One region of the Streptomyces sp. NPDC020958 genome, then DNA from elsewhere that is predicted to be linked to it. Evidence: riboswitches for the same ligand, from Rfam matches in the RefSeq annotation. Region 1 holds a riboswitch; each other region holds the start of a gene.
The links. Region 1 has a riboswitch for cobalamin ahead of ACZ3KP_RS08450 (ribonucleoside-diphosphate reductase subunit alpha). Riboswitches for the same ligand answer to the same signal wherever they lie in the genome.
Positions count from the first base shown of each region.

Region 2: it holds a riboswitch for cobalamin, as region 1 does, so the genes downstream of both, ACZ3KP_RS37220 (cobalamin biosynthesis protein) here and ACZ3KP_RS08450 (ribonucleoside-diphosphate reductase subunit alpha) in region 1, are expected to answer to the same signal.
Region 3: it holds a riboswitch for cobalamin, as region 1 does, so the genes downstream of both, ACZ3KP_RS04410 (CbtB domain-containing protein) here and ACZ3KP_RS08450 (ribonucleoside-diphosphate reductase subunit alpha) in region 1, are expected to answer to the same signal.

Region 1 covers NZ_JBVHFU010000002.1:586,188-592,707, forward strand. Annotated here, with positions in the region: gene ACZ3KP_RS08435 (DUF3311 domain-containing protein) at 1-228, shown strand, start outside; gene mctP (monocarboxylate uptake permease MctP) at 225-1,853, shown strand; gene ACZ3KP_RS08445 (GNAT family N-acetyltransferase) at 1,938-2,444, shown strand; cobalamin riboswitch at 2,497-2,621, shown strand; gene ACZ3KP_RS08450 (ribonucleoside-diphosphate reductase subunit alpha) at 2,749-5,112, shown strand; gene ACZ3KP_RS08455 (ribonucleotide-diphosphate reductase subunit beta) at 5,112-6,119, shown strand; gene ACZ3KP_RS08460 (hypothetical protein) at 6,032-6,274, opposite strand; partial or broken gene ACZ3KP_RS08465 (helix-turn-helix domain-containing protein) at 6,368-6,520, shown strand, end outside.
Region 2 covers NZ_JBVHFU010000021.1:59,352-65,871, forward strand. Annotated here, with positions in the region: gene ACZ3KP_RS37195 (hypothetical protein) at 1-53, opposite strand, end outside; gene ACZ3KP_RS37200 (alpha/beta hydrolase) at 329-1,456, opposite strand; gene ACZ3KP_RS37205 (class II aldolase/adducin family protein) at 1,549-2,283, opposite strand; gene ACZ3KP_RS37210 (inorganic phosphate transporter) at 2,520-3,752, shown strand; gene ACZ3KP_RS37215 (hypothetical protein) at 3,774-4,001, shown strand; cobalamin riboswitch at 4,174-4,313, shown strand; gene ACZ3KP_RS37220 (cobalamin biosynthesis protein) at 4,415-5,374, shown strand; gene ACZ3KP_RS37225 (cobyric acid synthase) at 5,371-6,520, shown strand, end outside.
Region 3 covers NZ_JBVHFU010000001.1:967,179-973,698, reverse strand. Annotated here, with positions in the region: gene pgm (phosphoglucomutase (alpha-D-glucose-1,6-bisphosphate-dependent)) at 1-858, opposite strand, end outside; gene ACZ3KP_RS04415 (CbtA family protein) at 1,018-1,773, opposite strand; gene ACZ3KP_RS04410 (CbtB domain-containing protein) at 1,796-2,017, opposite strand; cobalamin riboswitch at 2,055-2,191, opposite strand; gene ACZ3KP_RS04405 (enoyl-CoA hydratase/isomerase family protein) at 2,298-3,350, opposite strand; gene ACZ3KP_RS04400 (EfeM/EfeO family lipoprotein) at 3,592-4,788, shown strand; gene efeB (iron uptake transporter deferrochelatase/peroxidase subunit) at 4,785-6,032, shown strand; gene ACZ3KP_RS04390 (phospholipase C) at 6,183-6,520, shown strand, end outside.

The DNA.
Region 1 (6,520 bases):
GTACGCGTGGTCATCGCCGTCTGTCTCGTCGCGCCCTTCGTGGCGATGTTGTGGGTGGGCTCCTACGCCAGGACAGACCCGACGTTCATCGGGATCCCGTTCTTCTACTGGTACCAGATGCTGTGGGTGCTGGTCTCCACCGCGCTCACCATGACGGCGTACCAGCTGTGGCAGCGTGACCAGCGTGCCCGCAGGGCCGGTCACCCGAGCGGGGGTGCGCAGCGGTGAAGGACGGTGTGAACGGCGTCGCGCTCGGCGTCTTCGTCTTCTTCTTCCTGGCCGTCACGGTCATGGGATTCCTGGCCGCGCGCTGGCGCAAGGCCGAGAACGAGCACAGCCTCGACGAATGGGGCCTGGGCGGCCGGTCGTTCGGGACCTGGGTCACCTGGTTCCTGCTGGGCGGCGACCTCTACACGGCGTACACCTTCGTCGCCGTACCCGCGGCGGTCTACGCGGCGGGCGCGGCCGGCTTCTTCGCCGTGCCGTACACGATCCTGGTCTACCCGCTGATCTTCACGTTCCTGCCGCGCCTGTGGTCGGTCTCCCACAAGCACGGTTACGTGACGACCTCGGACTTCGTGCGCGGCCGCTTCGGCTCCAAGGGCCTCTCGCTGGCCGTCGCGCTGACCGGCATCCTGGCGACGATGCCGTACATCGCGCTGCAGCTCGTCGGCATCCAGGCGGTGCTCGACGTGATGGGCGTCGGCGGCAGCGACGGCACCAACTGGTTCGTCAAGGACCTGCCGTTGCTCATCGCCTTCGGCGTGCTGGCGGCCTACACCTACTCCTCCGGCCTGCGCGCCCCCGCGCTCATCGCGTTCGTGAAGGACGGGCTGATCTACCTCGTCATCGCGGTGGCGATCATCTACATCCCGATCAAGCTGGGCGGCTTCGACGACATCTTCGCCAAGGCGGCCCACGCGTTCGCCCAGACCAACCCGGCGACCGGCAAGCCGCGCGGCGCGCTGGCACCGCCGGAGGCGAGCCAATGGACCTACGCCACGCTGGCGTTGGGCTCCGCGCTCGCCCTGTTCATGTACCCGCACTCGATCACCGCGACGCTCTCCTCCAAGAGCCGTGACGTGATCCGCCGCAACACCACGATCCTGCCGCTGTACTCCCTGATGCTGGGCCTGCTGGCGCTGCTCGGCTTCATGGCCGTCGCGGCCGGTGTCAAGGTCACCAACGGCCAGCTGGCGATCCCGCAGCTGTTCGAGAACGTGTTCCCGGACTGGTTCGCGGGGGTGGCCTTCGCGGCGATCGGCATCGGCGCCCTGGTCCCGGCGGCCATCATGTCCATCGCGGCCGCGAACCTGTTCACCCGCAACATCTACCGGGACTTCATCAAGCCGGACGCCACACCGAAGCAGGAGGCCCAGGTCTCCAAGCTGGTGTCCCTGCTGGTGAAGGTGGGCGCGCTGGTCTTCGTCCTCACCATGGACAAGACGGTCGCCATCAACTTCCAGCTGCTGGGCGGCATCTGGATCCTGCAGACCTTCCCGGCGTTGGTGGGCGGCCTGTTCACCCGCTGGTTCCACCGCTGGGCCCTGCTCGCGGGCTGGGCGGTCGGCATGGTCTACGGCACGGCCGCGGCGTACGGCGTCGCCTCCCCCACCCAGAAGCACTTCGGCGGCTCGGCCAAGGAGATCCCGGGCATCGGCGAGATCGGTTACATCGGCCTCACGGCGTTCGTGCTGAACGTGGTGGTCACGGTGGTCCTGACCTTCGCCCTGCGGGCCCTGAAGGCCCCGGAGGGCATCGACGAGACGAAGGCGGAGGACTACACGGCGGACGCGGGCGACCCGGGCGTGGAAGTCGAACTCCCCCCGGCCGTCGCGGGAAGCGCCCACTAGGACGCCGCGCGAACACCCCGTACACCCACGGCGGGCCGCCGACGGCACCACTTCGGCGGCCCGCTGTCGTCCATACTCCCCCGCATGGACATCGTCATCCGGCAAGCGCTTCCCACCGAACACGAACCCCTCGGCGACCTCACCGCCCGGGCCTACCTCCTGGACGGTCTCCTCGACTACGGGGAGAACGACGAGTACCTGCCCGTGCTGAAGGACGTGGCCGGCCGGGCCGCGGCCGCGGAGGTGCTCGTCGCCGTGCGGGGCGACCGCCTCCTCGGCGGCGTCACCTTCGTCCCCGGGCCAGGCCCGGTCGCCGACCTCGCCCGCCCCGGCGAGGCCGAGATCAGGGCCCTCGCGGTCGCGCACGAAGCCCGCGGCCAGGGAGCCGGCGAGGCCCTCGTGCGCGCGTGCCTGGAGCGGGCGCGGGTCACGGAGGGCTGCGTGGCCGTCGTCCTGTCGAGCCAGCGGAGCATGCACACCGCCCACCGGCTCTACGAACGCCTCAGCTTCGTCCGGACACCGGACCGGGACTGGAATCCCGTGCCGCACCTGGACGACGTCACTCTCCTCACCTACGAGTTGACGCTCTGACACCGGCGCGACACAACATCTGGGGGTGCCGTGACGACCCGGCACTAGATGTATGCTCATGCTCGCTGTCGCCGCAGGGGAATCCGGTGCGAATCCGGAACTGTCCCGCAACGGTGTACTTGTGCGCATCCGCGTACGAGAGTCAGTCCGAGGACCTGCCGACAGCACGCCCGGCCAACCCGGTCAGGGCGTTTCGACGTCCGGGCCTCGTGGAGTGGGCCAGGGTCTCCGAGGCGCGCCCGCGCGCGCTCGCGCTGCCCGCTGCCCTCCGCCAGGCCCCGTGCCGAGCGAGGGAGAGCCCCACGTGACCATCGCGCCAGCCGAACCGGCTTCAGCGACCACGACCGTCCCGGAGACCGACGGTCCCGGAACGGCCCTGCTGCGGATCCTGACCGAGCTGACCGCCGACCTCCCGGACACCGACCCCGGCCGGGTCGCCGCCGCCGCGCTGCGCGGCCGGTCCGCGCGGGCCGACGAGTCGGAGTTGCGCGAGCTGGCCACCGAGGCCGCCGCCGGTCTGATCTCCGAGGACCCCGCCTACTCGCGGCTGGCGGCCCGCCTGCTCACCGTCTCCATCCGGGCCGAGGCCGCCTCGCAGGGCGTGACGTCCTTCACCGAGTCCGTCGCGGTGGGGCACCGCGAGGGCCTCATCGCCGACCGCACCGCGGAGTTCGCGCGGCTGCACGCGGCGCGCCTGGACGCACTGGTCGACCCCGCCGCCGACGACCGCTTCGGCTACTTCGGCCTGCGCACCCTGCACAGCCGCTACCTGCTCCGGCACCCGATCACGCGCAAGGTCATCGAGACCCCCCAGCACTTCATGCTCCGGGTCGCCGCGGGACTGGCCGAGGACAACACCTCCCGCGCCCTGGACGAGGTCGCCGCGCTCTACGGGCTCATGAGCCGCCTCGACTACCTCCCGTCCTCCCCCACCCTCTTCAACTCCGGCACCCGGCACCCCCAGATGTCGTCCTGCTACCTCCTCGACTCCCCGAAGGACGAGCTGGACTCCATCTACGACCGCTACCACCAGGTCGCCCGGCTCTCCAAGCACGCCGGTGGCATCGGGCTGTCGTACTCCCGGATCCGCAGCCGCGGTTCGCTGATCCGCGGCACCAACGGGCACTCCAACGGCATCGTGCCGTTCCTGAAGACCCTGGACGCCTCGGTCGCCGCCGTGAACCAGGGCGGCCGGCGCAAGGGTGCGGCCGCGGTCTACCTGGAGACCTGGCACTCCGACATCGAGGAGTTCCTGGAGCTGCGGGACAACACCGGTGAGGACGCCCGCCGCACGCACAACCTCAACCTCGCGCACTGGGTCCCGGACGAGTTCATGCGCCGGGTGAACGCCGACGAGCCGTGGTCCCTGTTCTCCCCCGCCGACGTGCCGGAGCTGGTGGACCTGTGGGGCGCGGAGTTCGACGCCGCCTACCGCAGGGCCGAGGCCGCCGGACTCGCGCAGCGGACCATCCCGGCCCGTGACCTGTACGGCCGGATGATGCGCACCCTCGCGCAGACCGGCAACGGCTGGATGACGTTCAAGGACGCGGCCAACCGCACCGCCAACCAGACGGCGACCCCCGGCCACGTCGTGCACTCCTCCAACCTCTGCACGGAGATCCTGGAGGTCACGGACGACGGCGAGACGGCGGTCTGCAACCTGGGCTCCGTCAACCTCGGGGCGTTCGTCGACCCGGCGACCGGTGACATCGACTGGGAACGGCTGGACGGGACGGTCCGCACCGCGGTGACCTTCCTGGACCGCGTCGTCGACATCAACTTCTACCCGACAGAGCAGGCGGGCCGGTCCAACGCCCGGTGGCGGCCGGTGGGCCTGGGCGCCATGGGTCTCCAGGACGTCTTCTTCAAGCTGCGGCTGCCCTTCGACTCCCCCGAGGCCAAGGCCCTCTCCACCCGGATCGCCGAGCGGATCATGCTCGCCGCGTACGAGGCCTCCGCCGACCTGGCCGAGCGCAACGGACCGCTGCCCGCCTGGGAGAAGACCCGCACCGCGCGGGGCGTGCTGCACCCCGACCACTACGGCGTCGAGTTCACCTGGCCGGAGCGCTGGGCGGCGCTGCGCGCGCGGATCGCCGAGACCGGGATGCGCAACAGCCTGCTCCTGGCCATCGCGCCCACCGCGACCATCGCCTCGATCGCGGGGGTCTACGAGTGCATCGAGCCGCAGGTCTCGAACCTGTTCAAGCGCGAGACGCTGTCCGGTGAGTTCCTCCAGGTCAACTCGTACCTGGTGCGGGAGCTGAAGGACCTGGGTGTCTGGGACGCCCGGACCCGGGAGGCGCTGCGCGAGGCGAACGGCTCGGTACAGGACTTCGCCTGGATCCCCGAGGAGGTGCGACGCCTGTACCGCACGGCGTGGGAGATCCCGCAGCGCGGCCTGATCGACATGGCCGCCGCCCGCACCCCGTACCTGGACCAGGCCCAGTCCCTGAACCTGTTCCTGGAGACGCCGACCATCGGCAAGCTCTCCTCGATGTACGCCTACGCCTGGAAGTCCGGGCTGAAGACGACGTACTACCTGCGTTCGCGCCCGGCGACCCGGATCGCCCGCGCCGCCCGGGCCGCCGTGCCCGTCCAGCAGGCGGCCCCCGAAGACGCCGTCGCCTGCTCCCTGGAAAACCCCGAGTCCTGCGAGGCCTGCCAGTGATGTCCAGCAAGAACCTTCTCGACCCCGGCTTCGAGCTCACGCTCCGCCCGATGCGCTACCCGGACTTCTACGAGCGCTACCGGGACGCCATCAAGAACACCTGGACGGTGGAGGAGGTCGACCTCCACTCGGACGTCGCCGACCTCGCGAAGCTCAGCCCGTCCGAGCAGCACCTCATCGGCCGGCTGGTCGCCTTCTTCGCGACCGGCGACTCGATCGTGGCGAACAACCTGGTGCTGACGCTCTACAAGCACATCAACTCCCCCGAGGCGCGGCTCTACCTGAGCCGGCAGCTGTTCGAGGAGGCCGTGCACGTCCAGTTCTACCTGACGCTCCTCGACACCTACCTGCCCGACCCGGAGGACCGCGCGGCGGCCTTCGCGGCGGTCGAGAACATCCCCTCGATCCGGGAGAAGGCGGAGTTCTGCTTCAAGTGGATGGACTCGGTGGAGAACCTGGACCGGCTGGAGTCCCAGGCCGACCGCCGGCGCTTCCTGCTCAACCTGATCTGCTTCGCCGCGTGCATCGAGGGCCTGTTCTTCTACGGCGCCTTCGCGTACGTCTACTGGTTCCGCAGCCGGGGTCTGCTGCACGGTCTCGCCACGGGCACCAACTGGGTGTTCCGCGACGAGACGATGCACATGAGCTTCGCGTTCGACGTGGTCGACACCGTCCGCAAGGAGGAGCCGGAGCTCTTCGACGACGAACTGCGGCAGCAGGTCACCGACATGCTGCGGGAGGCCGTCGAGGCGGAGCTGCAGTTCGCGCGTGACCTGTGCGGTGACGGCCTGCCGGGCATGAACACCGACTCGATGCGCCAGTACCTGGAGTGCGTCGCCGACCAGCGCCTCGGCCGCCTCGGCTTCGCCCCGGTGTACGGTTCGGAGAACCCGTTCTCCTTCATGGAGCTGCAGGGCGTTCAGGAGCTGACGAACTTCTTCGAGCGGCGTCCGTCCGCGTACCAGGTGGCGGTGGAGGGCACCGTCGACCTGGACGAGGACTTCTGAGGCCGCCGCGCCCCGCGGTCCTCGTGGGCCTCCCTGATCTGCCGGTCGACGCGCCTGTCGCGCAGGACGCCGAGCACGGACGGGAGGGCCATGAGGACCAGGATGCCGAGGACCAGGAGCATTCCGACGAGACCTTCGATCTGGTTTCCGTTCATGGACACCACTGTCGCGCCGGATACTCCTTACCGTGAGTGGCAGCACTGCCAGGCACCCTCGAATTACTGCCAGCGGCGCGGCACACTGGCAGCATGCTGAGGAACGTGGCGGCGGTGCTCCTGGACGGCGTGCATCCCTTCGAACTCGGGGTGGTCTGCGAGGTCTTCGGCCTCGACCGCTCCGACGAGGGACTGCCGGTGTACGACTTCGCGGTGGTCTCGGCCGAGGGCCCGGCGCTCGGCACC
Region 2 (6,520 bases), on a different contig from region 1:
GGGGTGCCCTCGGGCGGGCGGGGTGCGGGGCGGCGCGCGGGCCGCTGGTTCATCGCTCGGGGGGCGGCGGCCAGGGGTCGCGTTCGGACGAGTCGAAGCCTTGAGTCGCGCGGGATACGGGACGTCACGGGTGCAGTCTTCCGGTTGACGGTCCGAAAACCCAAACGGAATGTCACGGCGGGCGACGGGGCTGGCCAACGCACGGGCCCCGAGGGGAGGCGAGGAGACATGTTCAGGCCAGTGGTACGGCCTTAAACGGAACCTCCGGCACCGACTGGAATCAGGGCCTCCGGCTCGGGGCGGGACGAGGACGTGAAGGGGGGTGCCCTCACATCAGTGGGGTGAGGAAGCGGCGCAGCCGTTCCTCGTACTGCTTCGGGTCGGGGTTCCACATCGCGCCGTGCGGGGCGCCCGGGACGGTGTGCAGGGCGACCCGGTCGGGACGCCGCTCGGCGAGCCGCCGGGAGTACGTCCAGGGGGCGACGGTGTCGTCCGGTCCGTGCATGATCAGGGTGGGCACGGTGAGGTGTTCCGGGTCGAAGGGGTCCGCGACCTGGTCGGCGTGCAGGTTGGCGCGGCCCTGGGCGGCGCGCACCGCGAGCGGCAGCAGGGGTTCGGGGGTGTGCCGGGCCTGGGCGAGGGCGCGCAGGGTGGCCTCCCAGCTGAGCACCGGGGAGTCGAGGACCAGACCGGAGACCCGCTCGCGCAGGGCGGAGCGGGCGGCGGCGCGCAGCGCCATGGCGGCGCCGGTGGACCAGCCGTACAGGACGACGCGACGGGCGCCGTAGCGGACGGCGTAGCGGATCGCCGCGTCCAGGTCGCGCCACTCGCTCTCGCCGAGGTGGTTCAGGCCGTCCGGCGGGCGGGGGGCGCCGAGGTCGCCGCGGTAGGCGAGGGCGAGGACCGGCAGCCGGCGGCTGTTCAGGAACCGCATGACGTTCATGGGGTGTTCGCGGGTGGTGCCGAGGCCGTGCACCGCGATCACCCAGGTGTCCCGGTCGCCGGGTACGAACCAGGCGGGCAGCGGACCGAGTTCGCCGGGTATGTCGACGTCGGCGTGGTCCAGGCCGAGGGCGGTCTCCGGGTTGCCGACGTGGACGTTGGCGGTGAGCCAGACCTTGTCGCCGGTCTCCAGGGTGCCGTGGGTCACCCGCTCCAGCCGTCGTACGACCGTGTCGGCGGTGTTCGCGGCGGACTCCATGACGGCGCCGACGACCGCGTGCGAGCCGTCGCCGGCCAGGCCGTAGGTGCCGGGGCGCAGGGAGGCGAGGTCGCGGGTGAGGGTGATGCGGCCGGCCGCGGTGCCGTGCACGGTGAGCCGGGGTTCGGTGGGCAGGGGCCGGCCGGGCGGTGCCTTCAGCGCGGCGTCACTGGCGAGCCGTCCCGCGGCCACGCCGGCCGCGCCGGCGGCGAGTACGGCACCGACGGCCGCGGCCGTGACTTTGACTGGGCGCACCTGTCCAGTGTCGGGGCGGACCGCGGTGTCGGCCAGCGGAGGACGGAGGAATCGACGAAGCCACTGGACCCGGATTCCCCCCGGGCAGGGATTCACCCCTCCCGGCGGCCGTACCGCTTCAGTTTCTCCGCCGCCGCGGCCATCTGGTCCGGGGAGAGCAGGGTCGGGGACAGGCCCGGGACCGCGGATGCCGTCAGCCAGAGGCGGCAGAGCCATTCGAGCTGGGCGGTGCGGTCGTAGGCCTGGGCGAGGGTGGTGCCGTAGGTGACCGTGCCGTGGTTCTGCAGGAGGCAGCCGGAGCGGCAGGCCAGGGCGCGGAGCATGTTCCCGGCCAGTTCGTCGGTGCCGTACGTCGCGTACGGGGCGACCCGGACGGTGCCGCCGAGGGCCGCGGACATGTAGTGGATCGCCGGGAGTTCCGGGACGAGTGTCGAGACGGCCGTCGCGTGCACGGCGTGGGTGTGGACGACGGCGCCCGCGTCGGTGGTGCGGTAGACGGCGAGGTGCATGGGCAGTTCGCTGGTCGGCGGGAGGGTGCCGAGCACCTGCCGGCCGTCGAGGTCGACGCCGGTCACGTCGCCGGGGGTGAGCCGGTCGTACGGCACGCCCGACGGCGTGACCAGCACGGTGTCGCCGACCCGGACCGACACGTTGCCGGAGGTACCGACGACCAGTCCCTCGGTCACCGTGCGGCGGGCGGTGGCGACGAGGTCCTGCCAGGCGTCGGCCTCCGCCGCGAGCGCCTCCCGTCCCGACGGCTCCGGGAGACCGTGTGCGCCGCCGCGCCCGTCCCGTTCGTCACACTCGTCGCGCCGCTGCTCAGCCATGGCCCGATCCTGCCACCGGGCGGCCCGCCGGGTGACCGGAATCTCTTCGGCGGCCCGGCAGGGCGGCCGAGGCCGGCCGACCGGGGCCGCCGGCCAAGCGGCGACTGGGCTCCGGGCCGTAAGCGGAATGCCAACCCCCCGTCATTGACACCCTCAAGCCCCTCTCAGTTCATCTGCCGTTCACCCAGGTTGCCTACGGTCCAACAGCCAACGACTTCGAAAGATTGCCTGGGTAAATGGAAAGCTTCTCGCTGATCCTCGCGATTGTGGTGGTAACCGCACTCGCGTTTGATTTCACGAACGGTTTCCACGACACCGCCAACGCGATGGCCACCACCATCTCGACCGGTGCGCTCAAGCCCAAGATCGCGGTGACCATGTCCGCCGCGCTCAACCTGGTGGGCGCCTTCCTCTCCGTGGAGGTCGCCAACACGATCTCCAAGGGGCTCGTCGACGAGAACGGCATCCGTCCCGAGGTCATCTTCGCCGCCCTGGTCGGCGCGATCCTCTGGAACCTGGTGACCTGGCTGGTGGGCCTGCCCTCCAGTTCCTCGCACGCCCTCATGGGCGGTCTGATCGGCGCCACCGTCGCCTCGGCCGGCTTCGGCGCGGTCCACGGCGACGTCCTCGTCACCAAGGTCCTGCTCCCGGCGGTCGCCGCCCCGGTGGTCGCGGGCCTCGCGGCACTGCTCTCCACCCGGCTGTCCTACACGCTCTCGAAGAACACCGAGGACGAGGCCACCCGCAAGGGCTACCGCGCCGGCCAGATCGCCTCCGCCGGCCTGGTCTCGCTCGCCCACGGCACCAACGACGCCCAGAAGACGATGGGCATCATCACCCTCGCGCTCGTCGCGGGCGGTTCCATCGCCCCCGGCTCCAACCCTCCCACCTGGGTCATCCTCTCCGCCGGCCTCGCCATCGCGCTGGGCACCTACATCGGCGGCTGGCGGATCATCCGCACCATGGGCACGGGCCTGACGGACCTCCAGCCGCAGCAGGGTTTCGCCGCCCAGACCAGCGCGGCCACCGCCATCCTGGCCTCCTCCCACCTCGGCTTCTCCCTGTCCACCACGCACGTCGTCTCCGGTTCCGTGATGGGTGCGGGCCTGGGCCGCAAGGGCGGCACGGTCCGCTGGTCCACCGCGACCCGCATGGTCGTCGCCTGGGTGCTCACCCTCCCGGCCGCCGCGCTGGTCGGCGCGCTCGCCGAGTCCGTGACGGACCTCGGTGACGGGGGCACGGCCGCCGTCGCCGTCTTCCTGGTGGCCGCGAGCGCCACGATCTGGAAGCTCTCCCGCCGCGAGGTCGTGGACAGCAGCAACGTCGTCGGCACCGAGGAGCCCGCCGGTGTGGTGACCACGGCGATCGCCGCCGTCACCCCGCCGCCCGCGGGCACCGTGACCGAGGGCCTCACGGCCACCATCCCCTCCCCCGCCGCTCCCGCGACCGACCCGGCCGCCACCGTCTGACCCCGAGGAACACAACCCGACATGAACATCGACTGGGCAGCCATCGGCTCCGTCTTCGGCGTCAGCCTCGTGGCGACGGTGGGTCTGGTGACCCTCTTCACCCTCGGCATCAAGGGCCTCTCCGCCCGCGAACGGGCCACCGCGCAGGGCAACTCAGCGGCCCTGGCCGCGACCGCCGCCTGCCTCTGCTTCGCGGCCTGCGCCGCGGCCGTGGCGTACGGCATCCACCTGATCGTGGCGAAGGCCTGAGCCGCGACCGCACCGATCCGCACCGATCCCGGCAGCGGCCACACCAAAAGGCCGCCAGGCTCCGCCCCGATCCGTTCGCGGCGGAGCCTTCGGCATGTCCCAGGAGTCCCGCCGCGCCACCGGTGTGGGCCTTCCCACACACTCCCCTCGCAGGTCAACGGCAAGTTGACGGGTCTTCCGGGGGCGTGGTGGACTGCCGGAGCCATGTACGGCGGCAAGAGAGGAAGCCGGTGTGAATCCGGCGCGGTCCCGCCACTGTCACCGGGGTAGCCATCCCCGGGAGCCAGGAACTCTCACCGCCGGTCTCGTCGAACCAGGGCGCGGACACCCTGAGTGAGGACATATCGCCATGCGCGGCTGCCGACCGAGGTGCAGTAACCGGCCCGTCCCCGACCCCGCGGCCGGCTGAGCCGATGGGTGCCGATCGCGTCTTCGCGTACGGCGCCGCCGCCGGCCTTCTCGGTGATCTGCTGCTCGGCGATCCGCGTCGGGGGCATCCGGTCGCCGCGTTCGGGCGGGCGGCCGGGGCCGTGGAGCGGGTGCTGTGGCGGGACCACCGGGGCTGGGGCACACTGCACACCGCCGTGTGCGTGGGCGGCGCCGTGACGCTGGGTGCCGTGGCCCAGCGAGTGGCACGGCCGTCCACCGCCGCGTCCGTGGCGCTCACCGCTGCCGCCACCTGGGCCGTCGTCGGCGGCACTTCTCTCTCCCGTGAGGCGCGGGCCGTCGGAGAGGCCCTCGCGGCCGGGGACGTCGAGGCCGCCCGGGCCCGGCTGCCGCATCTGTGCGGCCGGGATCCGCAGGCCCTGGACGCCGACGGGATCGCGCGGGCGGTCGTGGAGTCCGTCGCCGAGAACACCAGCGACGCGGTGGTCGGCGCGCTGGTGTGGGGGGCGTTGGGCGGAGTGCCGGGACTGCTCGGGTTCCGGGCCGTCAACACCCTGGACGCGATGGTCGGCCACAGGTCGGCCCGCCACCTGCGCTACGGGTGGGCCTCGGCACGGCTGGACGACGTGGCCGGATGGCCGGGGGCGCGGCTCACCGCCGTACTCGCCGCCGTGGCCGGGAGTGATCCCAGGGGCGCGCTGCGGGCCTGGCGGGCCGACGCGGCGAAGCATCCCAGTCCCAACGCGGGGCCCGTGGAGGCGTCGTTCGCGGGGGCGTTGGGGGTGCGGCTCGGGGGGACGTTGTCGTACGGGGGGCGCATCGAGCACCGGCCGGTGCTGAACGGGGAGGGGCGAAGCGTGGAGACCGGGGACATCGAGCGGGCCGTGCGGCTGTCACGGCGCGTGGGGTGGCTGGCGCTGGGGGCGAGCGCGGCCGCGGTCCTGCTGCGGGGACGGGTCGCGCGGCGCGCGGGGGGTTCCTCGTGAACGGCGGCGGGCTGCTGGTGGCCGGGACCACCTCCGACGCCGGCAAGAGTGTCGTGACCGCCGGTGTCTGCCGGTGGCTCGTACGACAGGGCGTCAAGGTCGCGCCGTTCAAGGCGCAGAACATGTCCCTGAACTCCTTCGTCACCCGCGAGGGCGCCGAGATCGGGCGGGCGCAGGCCATGCAGGCGCAGGCCTGCCGGATCGAGCCGACCGCGCTGATGAACCCCGTGCTGCTCAAGCCCGGCGGTGAGCGGAGCAGTCAGGTGGTGCTGCTCGGGAAGCCGGTCGGTGAGCTGAGCGCGCGGGGGTATCACGGCGGGCGGCAGCAGAAGCTGCTCGGGACCGTGCTCGACTGTCTTGCCGAGTTGCGGGGCACGTATGACGCGGTGATCTGTGAGGGGGCGGGCAGTCCGGCGGAGATCAACCTGCGCCGGACCGACATCGTGAACATGGGGATCGCGCGCAGCGCGCGGCTGCCCGTGCTGGTGGTCGGCGACATCGACCGCGGGGGTGTTTTCGCCTCCTTCTTCGGGACCGTCGCGCTGCTCTCGCCCGAGGACCAGGAACTCGTCGCGGGGTTCCTCGTCAACAAGTTCCGGGGCGACGTCTCGCTGCTGGAGCCCGGCCTCGACATGCTGCACGGGCTGACCGGGCGGCGGACGTACGGCGTCCTGCCGTTCCGGCACGGCCTCGGCATCGACGAGGAGGACGGGCTCCGGGTCTCCCTGCGGGGGACCGTCCGCGAGTCGAACACCGCCCCGCCCGTCGGCGAGGACGTGCTCCGGGTCGCCGTCTGCGCGATCCCCCTCATGTCCAACTTCACGGACGTGGACGCGCTGGCCGCCGAACCGGGCGTCCTGGTGCGGTTCGTGGACCGGCCCGAGGAACTGGCCGACGCCGATCTCGTCGTGATCCCGGGGACGCGGGGGACGGTCCGGGCCCTGGAGTGGCTGCGGGAGCGGGGCCTCGCGGACGCGCTGCTGCGCCGGGCCGCGGAGCGGCGGCCCGTCCTCGGCATCTGCGGCGGTTTCCAGATCCTCGGTGAGCACATCGAGGACGAGGTCGAGAGCCGGCGGGGGCACGTGGACGGGCTGGGGATCCTGCCCGTCCGGGTGCGGTTCGCCCGGGAGAAGACCCTCACCCGGC
Region 3 (6,520 bases), on a different contig from region 1:
CGCGTACGGCGACGAGCAGTCCATCCGGATCTTGCCGTCCCAGTCCAGCGTCATGAACCGCCAGGTGGGGTCGGTGTACGGGTTGACCACGGTGAGGTCGAGACCGTGCCGTTCGGCGATCCGGCCCCAGTAGGCCACGGAGGCCCCGCCGAGCGGGTCGGCGCCGATGCGCAGCTCGGAGGCCCGGACCGCGTCGAGGTCGAGGACGCTGGGCAGGTCGTCGACGTAGACGCCCATGAAGTCGTACCGGCCGGTGGTGTCCGCGGCGAGCGCACGCTCGTAGGGGACGCGCCGTACGTCCTTCAGCCCGCCCGCGATGATCTGGTTGGCGCGGTCCTGGATCCAGGAGGTGGCGTCGGAGGCGGCGGGGCCGCCGCTGGGCGGGTTGTACTTGAAGCCGCCGTCGGCGGGCGGGTTGTGCGAGGGGGTGACCACGACGCCGTCCGCGAGACCGGTGGTACGGCCCCGGTTGTGGGTGAGGATGGCGTGCGAGACGGCCGGGGTGGGCGTGTAGCCGTCGGCGCTGTCGATCAGGACGGTCACGCCGTTGGCGGCGAACACCTCCAGGGCGGTGACCTTGGCGGGTTCGGACAGGGCGTGGGTGTCGGCGCCCAGGAAGAGGGGTCCGTCGGTGCCCTGGCCGCTCCGGTACTCGCAGATGGCCTGGCTGGTGGCCGCGATGTGGTCCTCGTTGAACGCGGTCGTCAGGGACGACCCGCGGTGTCCCGAGGTGCCGAACGCCACCCGCTGGGCGGGGTCGGACGGGTCGGGGTGCAGCGCGTAGTAGGCCGTGACCAGCCGGGCCACGTCGACGAGGTCCTCCGGAGCCGCCGGCCGGCCCGCTCGCTCATGCGGCATGAGTCCATTCCTCCGCTGTCGTTGCTCGATCACTCACCGCCCATCTTCCCTTGTCAGCGGCGACGCACGCGCGCGTGGGGCCGTTTCACCGCCGGCCGGTGGGCCGAACGCGCGAGGGCCTCCGGACGGTTCCGGAGGCCCTCGCGTCTCGTGGGTCGGTCAGTGCGCGGCGGGCACGGTACGCCGGGCGGCCGTTGCCCTCGCGGGCCTCGGGTTGAGCTGCCGCTCGGCCAACTCGCCGAACAGCAGGCCGAATCCGCTCCACAGCACCAGCTGGATGGCGAGCGCCGAGAGCCGGAACCGCCACAGCAGGGTGGCCGGGAAGTCCTTCGGGACCTCGTTGACCACCGGCAGGAACTGGTACGCGAGCCCGATCACGACGGCGAACGCGGTCACCGCGACCACGGTCGCCCACCAGGTGCCGAGGCTCGCCCGCAGGCGCTTGCCGAGGAGGGTGGCGGCGACCGCCAGCAGCACGCTGAGCAGCATCATCAGGAAGTACAGCGTGGTGCGCCTGCCGATGGTGTCCGCTTCGCCCACCGACGGCGGGTTGGCCGGGTACTTCAGGAACGGCACCACGTACACGGCGAGCAGCGCGCAGCCGGACAGCAGCAGGGCGGTCGCCCGGGGACCGAACCGGCCGACGCGGCCGAGGGCGAAGCAGTAGACGAGGGCCGCGATGCCGCCGAAGGCGACCCCGTACACCAGGACACCGGTGGCGAGGCCCGCGGTGGACTGGAGGGAGCGGGAGACGACGACCATCTCGTGCTCGTGTGCGTGGGCGTCCTCGAAGCCGATCGCCTTGTCGACATAGGGCTCGCCGAGGAGGTAGGCGACCACCAGGGCGAGCAGGCCGGCGGCGAGGCCGGCGAGCATGCCCCGCACCAGGAGGTTTCGTACCGTTGCGGAGTTCATGGGCTGGACGGCGTCCCTCGCGTCAGTGGCAGGGGAAGCCGAGCAGGTGGCGGGCGTCGTGCACCCACTCGTGGACGTCCGTGCCGCTGAACACGGAGGTGGCGCCCTGCTCGGCGCCGACGAAGTAGAGCAGGACCAGCATCAGGATGCCGAAGAAGACCGCCCAGGGAGCTATCGCGGACAGCGGCAGCTTGGCGGGGACGGCGGGGGTGGTGGCTGTCGGCTGGGCGACGGTCTGCGCCATGGCAGAACCTCCTCTGGGAGTTCGCGTCCCATCTCGGTGGTGCACAGGACGACAGCCACGGGTCTGACTCGCAAGGGCCCGGGGGCTCTTGCATACAGTGGCGCGACCGTGCCGGATTCCCACCGGCTTCCGTCTCGCCGTCGTCGATACCGGACCGACCGTACCGCGTGTCGGAGGCCCGGCCAAGACCGCGTCACCAGGCGTGATCTTCCTCTCGCGCCCGGTGTGCGGTCGACGGGCGGGCCCGGCCGCCGCCCGCCGCGGTCCCGTCGGGGGTTCTTCAGGGGCGGGCCAGGCCCAGTTCGCGGGCGCCGAGCGGGGTGAAGAAGCGGTCGACGTCGGCCTCGGTGACCTCGTCGAGGGTGGCCGGGGACCAGCGCGGGGCGCGGTCCTTGTCGACGACCTGGGCGCGGATGCCCTCCACCAGGTCAGGAGTGGTCAGGGTGGCGCAGGAGACGCGGTACTCCTGGTCCAGCACCTGCTCCAGGGTGTCCAGTTGCCGGGCTCCGCGGAGTGCGCGCAGGGTGACCTTCAGGGCCGTCGGGGACCTGCCGAGCAGGATGTGCGCCGCCTCCTTCGCCGCCGCGTCACCGTGTGCGAGCAGCAGGCGGACGATCTCCTCGACGGTGTCGGCGGCGTAGCAGGTGTCGATCCAGGTGCGGTGACCGGCCAGTTCCCCTTCGGCCGCGGGCCGTTCGTGGCGGGCGACCGCCTCGGGGACGGGCAGTTCGGCGAGGTCGGCGACGAACGCCTGGAGCGCGCCGGACGGCAGGTGGTGGTCGGCGAGTCCGCACAGCACGGCGTCGGCGGCGCCGATCCCGGCCCCGGTCAGGGCGAGATGGGTGCCCAGTTCGCCGGGGGCCCGGCTGAGCAGGTAGGTGCCGCCCACGTCGGGGACGAAGCCGATTCCCGTCTCCGGCATGGCGATCCGGGAACGCTCGGTGGCGATCCGGACGCGGCCGTGCGCGGAGATCCCCACCCCGCCGCCCATGACGATGCCGTCCATGACGGCGACGTACGGCTTGGGGTAGCGGGCGATCCGGGCGTTGAGGTGGTACTCGTCGCGCCAGAACGCGGCCGCGGCGGTGCCGTCGCCGTCGCGGGCGTCGTCGTGGACGGCGCGGATGTCGCCGCCCGCGCACAGGCCGCGCTCCCCCGCCCCGGTGATGACGACGGTCTCGACGGCGGGGTCGTGCTCCCAGTCGGTCAGGGCTTCGGCGATGCGCTCCACCATGGGGTGCGACAGCGCGTTGATGGCCTTCGGCCGGTTCAGGGTGATGTGCGCGGCCCGTCCTTCGACGTGCAGCAGGACGGGTGCTTCGGCGCCGGTCATCCGGACGCCTCGGTCAGGCCACGGGCCATGTCGACACGCATGCTCTCGTCGGTTCCTTCCACAAGCTGCCGGGGACGTCGAACACGAACGATCCTCTCGCGCCGTGTCCGGGAACCCCTCCCGGATGCCGGGTGAACCGGCAGGGAACTCTTGGTCATGGGTTTGCCTGGACGGCCGTTCGAGTACAGAGGGCTGCCTACCATGAGGCGATCACGAACGGTACGAAACCCGGGAGCTCGGGATGGTGTTGTCCGGCCTCACAGGGAGGTCGTCGCGTCCCTGGGCGGTCGTCGGTGTCACCGTCGCGTGCCTGACGGCCGGGGTACTGGCGCTCACGCACGGCTCACGCCCGGCGCACGCCGACCCGTCCGCGCTGCCGCACACCCCCGTGGAGGTGTCCCCCAGCGGCTGCGGACGTGGGTGGACCACGCCGGTCTCCGGTGTCCAGGTCTTCGACCTGCACAACCCGACCGACGGTGCCGCCGAGGTCCTCCTGGAGGACCCGAGGAGCCAGGCCGTCTACGGCGAGGTCGAGGGCATCGGCCCCGGCACCACCCGGGAACTCACCGTGCGCCTGGGCAGGGGCGCGTACGCGTTCAAGTGCGTGCCCGAGGACGCCGACGCCGTCACCGGCCCGACCGTGCACATCGGCGGGGGCCGCAGCGGACCGGCCGCGGCCCCGGTGACCGAGCACGACCTGATCCCGCCGGCGCTCGCCTACCAGAAGTGGGTCGGCACCGGCCTGTTGGAGGTCGTACGGCTGACCACGGGTCTGCGGGACGCGGTCGACCGCGGCGACCTGGCCGCCGCCCGCACCGCCTGGCTGCCCGCGCACCTGCAGTACGAGCGGATGGGCGCCGCGTACGACGCCTTCGGCGACGCGGACCGGGCGATCAACGGAACGGACGCGGGGCTGCCCGGCGGGGTGCACGACAAGGACTTCACCGGCTTCCACCGCGTCGAGTACGGCCTGTGGCACGGCGAGTCCGCCACCGGGCTGCGGGCCCCGGCGGCCGCCCTGCTGAAGGCGGTCACCGCGCTGCGCGACGACTGGGCGGGGACCCGCATGGACCCGGCCCAGTTGGGGCTGCGGGCGCACGAGATCCTGGAGAACACGGTGCAGTTCGAGCTGACCGGCCGGACCGACTACGGCAGCGGCAGCAACCTCGCCACCGCCCGCGCCAACCTGGACGGCACCGAACAGGTGCTGGCCCGGCTGCGTTTGGTGCTGGCCGGCCGGTACGCCGGTCTGTCCGGTCTGCGCGGCGCGTTGGACCGGGCCGGCCGGACGCTCGACGGTTTCGGGCACGACGGCACCTGGACACCGCTGGCCGGGCTGAGCCGCCGGCAGCGCGAGCACGTCGACGCGGTCCTCGGCGACCTGGTGGAGCGGCTGGCCCCGGTGGCCACCCTGTGCGATCCCCGGAGGACGGTGTGAGCACCGAGGCGAGGACGGGCCCGAGCGGACTGGGCCGCCGCGGTTTCCTGCGCGGAGCGGCCCTCACGGGAGCGGGGCTGGCGGCCGGAGGCGCCGCGGCCCCGGCCGCGGACACCACCGCCTCCGCCGCCCCGGCCACCACGGCCGTCGCACCCTTCCACGGCCTCCGCCAGCAGTCCGTGACCGCAACGCCCCGGCGCACGACCGTGTTCACGTCCTTCGACGTCACCGCCGAGGGCCGGGCCGACCTCGCCGACCTGCTGCGCACGCTCACCGACCGGGCCCGCTTCCTGACCTCGGGCGGCACCCCGGACCCGGTGGGCATCACCGCCCCGCCCGCCGACTCGGGCGTCCTCGGCGGCCGGGTACCGTGCGGAGCCCTGGCGGTGACCGTCGGCGTCGGCGCCTCGCTCTTCGACGACCGGTTCGGCCTGGGCAAACTGAGGCCGCGTCGGCTGACGACGATGCCCGCCTTCCCGGACGACGACCTCAGGCCCGAGTGGTGCCACGGCGATCTCAGCCTCCAACTGCACGCCGACGACACCGACACGGTGCTGCACGCGTTGCGCGACATCGCCCGGCACACCCGCGGTGGCATGCAGGTCCGCTGGCGGCTGGACGGCTTCTCCAGCCCGCCCCGGCCGTCCGGCACCCCGCGCAACCTGTTCGGCTTCAAGGACGGCATCGCGAACCCCGAGACCACCAGTGCCCGTGAGATGGACCGGCTGGTGTGGGTGGGCAGGGGCACGGACGAGCCGGAGTGGACGGTCGGCGGCAGCTACCAGGTGGTGCGGCTGATCCGGATGCTGGTGGAGTTCTGGGACCGGGTCGCGCTCAGCGAGCAGGAGCGGATGTTCGGCCGCTCCCGCGAGTCGGGGGCACCCCTGGACGGCGACGCCGAGCACGACACCCCGAAGTACGCCGACGACCCCAAGGGGGACGTGATCCCGCTGGACGCGCACATCCGGCTGGCCAACCCGCGCACCACGGCCACCGCCGACCAGCGGATCCTGCGCCGGGCCTACAACTACGACCGGGGCATGGACGGCAACGGCAACCTCGACATGGGGCTGCTGTTCAGCTGCTACCAGCAGGACCTGGCCCGGCAGTTCGAAACCGTGCAGAAACGGCTCGCCGGGGAACCCCTGGCCGACTACGTCTCACCGTTCGGCGGCGGTTACTTCTTCGCGCTGCCCGGCGTGCGGGACACCGCCGACTGGTACGGACGCGCGCTCCTGACCTGAATCGGTCAACACGCGGTCAAGACTTGCCCCAGCATCCCTGACCCGGTGTTCATTCGGCCGCCATCATGACTCCGCCGCGACGCCCGGCAACGGGCGAAGCATCCCTGCTCGTACGACGCAGTGACGTTCATGCCCGGAGGGTGAACCAGCATGGCCAGCACAGGAAGACGAACGGCGATCAGGAGCCTCGGGGCTCTCGCGGGGGCCGCCGCGCTCACGGTCCTCGGTGGTACCGCGCCCAGCTGGGCCGCCGTACCCGCCGGACACCCGGGCGGGCCGTCGACCACGACGCCCGTCAAGCACGTGGTCGTGCTGTTCGACGAGAACATCTCGTTCGACCACTACTTCGCGACCTACCCGAAGGCCGCGAACACCGACGGGACGAAGTTCACGGCGGCGAAGAACACCCCGAAGGACGTCGACACCCTCGCGCACGCCGGGCTGCTGACGAAGAACCCGAACCAGTACCTGCCCAAGCGGCTCACCCC